3 regions of the Microcoleus sp. A006_D1 genome follow, and region 2 is predicted to be linked to each of the others. Evidence: riboswitches for the same ligand, from Rfam matches in the RefSeq annotation. Region 2 holds a riboswitch; each other region holds the start of a gene.
The links. A riboswitch is a leader RNA that binds a small molecule or an ion and turns the genes downstream of it on or off. The one in region 2 is predicted to bind cobalamin.
Positions count from the first base shown of each region.

Region 1 (2,268 bases), on a different contig from region 2:
CCATCCGCATCGGTTTGTTGGGAACCGCCACAAACCCCTTAATCCGATAGATTTCTTCCTTCTGCATCAAGGATTGCAGTTTTTTCACCAAAGCTTCTGGTTCAAATGCGCGATCGGCAATAAAGAAAGTCGAGTTAATATCATCATCGTGCTCATGTTCCTCCTCAGCGTCGTGGTGACTCGGGCGGGACTCCAAATCATCCTCAACCGCCGCATTAAATCCCAACAGCACATCAGGGTTAATTTCGCCACCCTTGCAAGGCACAATTTTTACACTCGGACGTAACTCTTGCTGCAACCAGGTTTGAACTTTCTGTTGAGTTTCTGCATTTACGCGATCGACCTTCGTCAACAGTACCATATCGGCACAGGCCAACTGGTCTTCAAACAATTCCTCGATCGGCGTTTCGTGATCCAAACTATCATCAGCCTGTCGCTGCGCCATCAAAGCATCGATATCACCGACAAAATTACCGCTAGCAATAGCTTCGCAATCAACAACAGCAACCACACCGTCAACAGTAGCGCCAGTGCGAATTTCCGGCCAGCGAAAAGCTTGAATCAAAGGCTTAGGAAGTGCCAAGCCAGAAGTCTCAATCAAGATACAATCAATTTGGTCTTTGCGCTTCAACAATTCCTGCATAGTCGGCAAGAATTCCTCTTGAACAGTGCAGCAAAGACAACCATTTGTTAGTTCTACAATATTGCTGCTGACACTTTCTTCTTCATCGCAAACTTGGCAATCGCGCAGCAGTTCTCCGTCGATACCAATTTCGCCAAATTCATTAACTAAAACTGCGATGCGGCGGCCTTGATTGTTTTGCAATAAATGGCGAATTAACGTAGTTTTGCCACTACCGAGAAAACCAGTGATGACCGTAACAGGAATCTTGTGCATTAAATTTTGTGTCAGGTTTAAATGTACCGTATGGTGCGCATGGCGCACCATTCTTCAGTCCGCGAAGGCGGACATCGTTTGTGTAGTCGCGGTTTCTAACCGCCGACTCTTCTGTTTGCTCTTATCTCTAATTCCCCAGCGGCGGAATCTTCGCCAAAACACCTTTTTTCAAAGCTTGAGGACGCTCAGCCCAAGGCAACAAACCGTCCGACTTAGCATAGTATTGACCCGCGCATTCGAGTACAGCCTCGACACTTTCCGGCTCATTCGGAGGCAAATCACCAAACAGATAAGTATACTTTCCCACAGCAGCAAAAGACACCGCACAAGAGTGACTGCAAGCACTCATGCACTCAACTTCTTGAATATCAAACTGCTCGGACAACTCCCAATCTTTAGCGAGTTTCGATAAATCTTCCATAAATTGTTGGCCACCGCTTTTACCTTCGCGCTTGCCGTCTTTCCAAACACTAGCGCAAGCCGTGCAAACTAAAAGACAGTGTTTTGTGCGTACAGCCGTGTTACGTTTAGTTCCATTCATCATCCATACCTCGTAGATGCGTTCAAAAGTGAGTTAGATATCGGCGGGCATTCTGACTTTAGAGGTAAAGGACTTGCATTCCTTACTACAAACCTCATTACAGTTGCGGGACAGCGCCGGACTTGCACCGAACTTTCCCCGTTTCCTCTAGCGGCTGCTCCCCGCTAGAACCGATCGCGAATTCAAATCCTACCACACTTGCCGCCCTTTCCCAAAAAAGTTATCTTGGTAACAGCGATTTTTAATATCTAACCACATAAATTAACCCAGTTCGTAGTAAGGACTTTAGTCCTCTGATATTTCTGCGGACTGAAGTCCTCACTACCAACCTTATGAACGATTTTCCCGACTTTTCCACACACGGCTATCAAGTAACCCGCGAACTCGGATACAACAGTTTGGGCGGCCGCGTCACCTATCTCGCCACAAAAATTAATACAACAAACTCCGTTGTGATTAAGCAATTTCAATTCGCTCAATTAGGTGCTAGCTGGACAGAATACGATGCTTACGAACAAGAAATTAAAGTGCTGGAAAGTTTGGATTTCCCAGGTATCCCCCGCTATCTCGATGCTTTCGGGACTGACAGCGGTTTTTGTATGGTGCAGGAATACAAAAATGCTGAAAGTGCGATCGCCCGGACTTTCTCGCCGCCGGATATTAAACAAATTGCGATCGCCACTTTAGAAATTCTAGCTTACCTGCAATCCCAAAAACCGCCCGTAATCCACCGCGACATCAAACCGGAAAACCTGTTAATCGATGACAACTTAAATGTGTACTTAGTAGACTTCGGTTTTGCCCGCTTGGGAGGCGGAAATATCGCCGC
Region 1 is NZ_JAUBVZ010000030.1:8,728-10,995, reverse strand. Features, by position in the region: gene cobW (cobalamin biosynthesis protein CobW) at 1-898, opposite strand, end outside; gene QUB68_RS29490 (DUF1636 domain-containing protein) at 1,026-1,442, opposite strand; cobalamin riboswitch at 1,465-1,629, opposite strand; gene QUB68_RS29485 (serine/threonine protein kinase) at 1,772-2,268, shown strand, end outside.
Region 1: another riboswitch for cobalamin. It lies ahead of QUB68_RS29490 (DUF1636 domain-containing protein); the one in region 2 lies ahead of cobG (precorrin-3B synthase).

Region 2 (2,268 bases):
CTGAATTCCTACTAGGGTGATGTCAATTGGCTGGTGTTGGGCGCAGGACTTTTCGCAGCCGCTGAAATGGATGTTTATCGATCGCTCGATCGTCAGTTTTTGCGCTAAATCCCTCGCCATTGCTAGGGCGTGACTTTGAGTATCTGTCGTCGCTGACGCACAGCCGCTGCTGCCGGCACACGCAACTAAGCACGAATCTAGGCGAGTTGCGGATGAGTGCAATCCTATATCGGCGATTTGCTGTTTGACCTCAAAAATCTGGGAGTTGGGGATGTCGGAAATCACCAGATTTTGCCACGGCGTAAGTCTCAGAGTACCGCTAGCTAGATTTTGGGCTAAATTTGCCAAATTTCGCAGTTGCTTTGATTCTAGCCTACCTAGGGGCAGTGCAATGCCGATGTAGGAGAAATCGGACTGTCGTTGGGGATGAATGCCGAGATTGCCGTTGGGTGCGATCGCCCTTTCAGAAAGCTCGATCGAACTTCGCCGCAATGCAAACGGTAAATTTTTCTCTACTTCTTCTAGATAACTTTCAGCGCCCCAATCTGCTAGCAGGTGCCGCAAGCGCGGTTTTTTGCCATCAATTCGCGGCAACTTTTTGGTGTATTCCACATATGCGTTAGTTAAGGCTGCTAATACTGAAATACATTGCGATTGTTCGATGATAATTCTTGTATCGCCGTTCAAATACAGCCTAAAAACTATTTCGGAGTTGGTCGAGTTCCTTTCTGCTGCTAATAAAATATCGTTCCGTAGATTGCGGATCGAAACCGCTTCGCCACCGTCAAATCCAATGCTAAATTTAGCGGAAAGTTCCGATAATTCGGGATGGGTTTGCAGGTAATCATCCCAAGCTGCAACTAGCGGGCGAGTATCGAGTAACTGCTGGCGATCGATTCCTGCTGTCGGACTTGCCATCATATTGCGAATCGGGTCAACTTCAACGCGGCGAGATGCTAATCCCAATTCTTGCAATTCTTGCCAAGTTGACGGGGCAATTTCCGAATGCAATTCTCGGATTTGCAAATTTGCCCGATTTGTGACTTGCAACCAACCGGTACTGTAGCGATCGACTAAATTGGCGATCGTCCAACACTGCTGTACATTTAAAATTCCCCCCGGAATCCGCATCCTCGACAATATTCCGTCTCGGGCTCGGGAACCGTAAAATAAACCCGGACAAGTTGGTAAATCAGTCAAAGCTAACAAATAATCTCCTTCCCCGTGCGACGCAGGGAATCCAAAAGTAAACGCGCCAAACGCGCCCCGAAATCGGCATTCTGACTCTCACAGTTGCGGCACAGCGCCGGAATTACACCGGACTTTCCCGCTTTCAGGTTTAAGAAATATATCACAAGTCGATCGCCCGCAGCCAAAATTCTCAACTTTCTTAACAAATGCCCCATAATCCAAAGAAAATAATACTCATGATACTTAGAACTCAGAGATTGGTTTTAAAACCGATTTTGGATAGCGACCTCAACACGCTCCACAGAATTTTCACTGATTCCTATGTGAGGAGATATCTATGTGACGGCGAAATCTGGTCGCTGCAACAAGTAGAAGAAATGCTTGGCGAGAATCAAAAGCTTTTTGCAGAAAAGAAATTCGGTCTTTGGTTGATCGAGACAAACACCGAGAAAGAAGTCATTGGATTTGTGGGTTTGTGGTATTTTTTTGATGAAGAACAGCCCCAGTTAGTTTACGCATTGCTGCCAACAGCAACTAAAAAAGGCTACGCTACTGAAGCTGCAACAAAAATAATAGAGTATTGTTTTGATGAACTTGGCTTTGAGTATCTTGTCGCAAGCTGCGTGAAGCGAAGCTATCCCGTAGGGAATCGCCCAAACACCGATTCGCAAAAGGTAGCAGAAAGACTCAGCATGAGGCAAGTAGAAGAAAGAATTGTGCATGAAAATCCCATATTATTCTTTAGACTTGATAAGTCGAAATTAGCAGGTGTCTGATGCACAAATGGCTTTCGGTGGTGGGAATTGGGGAAGACGGACTTTCGGGATTGAGCGAGATCGCCCGATCGCTACTCGATCGATCTAAAATCATTGTCGGTGGCGCGCGTCACCTCGCAATGCTACCCACCGAGGACACCCGCGAACGATTGGTTTGGGCTTCACCACTACAAACAACAGTTGACAGCATCATCAGCCGTCGCGGGGAGACTGTTTGCGTGCTCGCCAGTGGTGATCCGATGTGTCACGGAATTGGTGTCACGCTATCGCGCCGGATTCCCATTTCTGAAATGACTGTGAT
Region 2 is NZ_JAUBVZ010000020.1:103,359-105,626, reverse strand. Features, by position in the region: gene cobG (precorrin-3B synthase) at 1-1,209, opposite strand, end outside; adenosylcobalamin-variant (AdoCbl-variant) riboswitch at 1,266-1,345, opposite strand; gene QUB68_RS26215 (GNAT family N-acetyltransferase) at 1,428-1,967, shown strand; gene cbiE (precorrin-6y C5,15-methyltransferase (decarboxylating) subunit CbiE) at 1,967-2,268, shown strand, end outside.

Region 3 (2,268 bases), on a different contig from region 2:
CCGCCCGGTTTTCTTCAACCCGCTCCCGTCGGGTTTTGTCTGTATAGACGCGGTTTCAACCGCCGAGTCTTCTATTAACCGCGTTTATCTTTTTCTACCAACTGCCAAAGTTGAATCTCATAACAGAGATTCTGCTCAAAAAGTTGACTAGCCTCCAATCCTTCAACCACCAACTTCTTAAACCAGCGGCGAAATATCCAACGCAGGAATTTATGAATGGGCGGAACCGCAATCGAAATTAAATCCGCAACATAAATCATTGTGTTCAGTCCATACCTGCGGAAAGTATCGACATATAAATCAATTGTTGGTAAAATATGAGTGGAAATATCCTCAGCTTTTACTAAATTAAACCCCGCTTGCATCAATGCAGTTTCAAGCTCTTTCACAACATGACAGTTAGAAAACATTCCTTCTGTATAATTAGGATTAGAGCGCATCATATCCGCAAGCAGTACGTAGCCTCCAAGATTGAGGATAGCCGCCGCACCTTTAGCTATATCGATAGCAGACATATACTGGCTACTTTCGCTAAAGAGAACTAAATCGTAGGAGTGGGTGGCTTGGAAGTCTTCAAATTTGGTGAGGTGGAAGATGGCGCGATCGCCTGTACACTTGAGAAAGCGCTGTTGTTGGAACGGATCGGGCGCGAGCCCTTCGACTGCAAAAGCGCGATCGAGCAAATAAGCCGCATTTCCCCCAATCCCGCATCCTACGTCCAGCACCGTCTTGACTTCTTTGGGGATAAAATCTAACAATTTATCTGTGTAAGCTTGCTGAGCGTTGCGCAGGCGCGCGATCGTGAGTTCATCAGCAGGCACAGGCAGAGTCTTCCAATAGCCGTAATGAAGATAGGGCGAATCTGTCAGCCCCAAATAGTAATTCAGCGCTGCGTTTTGGTAGCGAGTTACTTTGGAAATAGAAATTGATGTTTGCTTCGACATGGGGAGAATTGGATAAAATTGAGGATTTCCGGGAGGGTTAAAATTCTTCCCAGTGCTTGCATATATGTTAATAGCACTGAATGGCATAAATTGCCAAGTTTTGCCACAAAATCCAAAATTTCCTTGTCATTCGCGATCGACAAACCGACAACAACAGCAGATCAATTGTAAAAATACTGAACTAACCATCATCTATACCTCGCAGATGAAAACAACAGGTAAACAAATCGGCGGGCATCCTGACTCAGAGATTTAACTATCCTAGTATTATCTCATTACAGTTGCGGGACAGCGCCGGATTTTCACCGAACTTTCCCCCTTGCGTCTGATGGCTGTTCTCCATCAGAGCCGATCGATCTGCCGAGATATTAGCACTATTTTAGATCTTTCACAAAATACTGATTCTGCTGGGGCGATCGCCTATTTCCCCTCACTGTTCATGATTCTTTCATTTTCCCCGATTCTGTGATAAATTTAAAAAATGAAAAGATTATGAAAATTAGCGATAGTCGATCGGGCTGTCTGCCGTAATCTGTGGCAAATTTAGCTAGCATTTTGGAATATATGCGAAAAAATAGTCAAATTCTCCCCTCATCTCCCTCTTTCCCCTTCTCCCTCCTCTCCCCTCCCGTTTGGAAAAAGTATCAAATAGTTGGATTGGGGTTGTTGCTGGGAGTGTGCGTCAGCGGCTGCAACACTCAGACGACGGTAGAGCCTCAAACCAATCAAAATCGAGCTTCTAGCCCAACCGCCACCGATTCGACCCGAAAAGACAAAAAAGTCATTCTTACCACCTTTACCGTGTTGGCAGACATGGCGCAGAATGTCGCTGGTGACAAGGTAACTGTTGAATCCATCACAAAGCCTGGGGCGGAAATTCACGGCTATGAAGTCACTCCTAGCGACTTAAAACGAGGGCAAGGTGCTAGTCTAATTTTGGATAACGGATTGAATTTGGAACGCTGGGCAACTCGGTTTTATAACAGTTTTCCCAAAGTTACTCGCATTACTGTGAGTGAAGGAATTAAACCGATTAATATTGCCGAAGACTCCTATAAAGGCAAACCGAATCCTCATGCTTGGATGTCCCCTAAAAATGCTTTAATTTACGTTAAAAATATTCGCCAAGCTTTATCAAATGTCGATCCATCTAATGCTGCAACCTATGAAGCAAATTCGACAAAATACAGTGATGAAATTCGGGCGATTGATGAAAGGCTCAAACAAGCTATCTCAGCGATTCCGCCAGAAAAACGCTACATAGTTAGTTGCGAAGGCGCATTTTCTTACATTGCCCGTGATTACGGACTAAAGGAAGTTTATA
Region 3 is NZ_JAUBVZ010000008.1:246,903-249,170, reverse strand. Features, by position in the region: gene QUB68_RS17095 (class I SAM-dependent methyltransferase) at 75-1,031, opposite strand; cobalamin riboswitch at 1,157-1,312, opposite strand; gene QUB68_RS17090 (metal ABC transporter substrate-binding protein) at 1,479-2,268, shown strand, end outside.
Region 3: another riboswitch for cobalamin. It lies ahead of QUB68_RS17095 (class I SAM-dependent methyltransferase); the one in region 2 lies ahead of cobG (precorrin-3B synthase).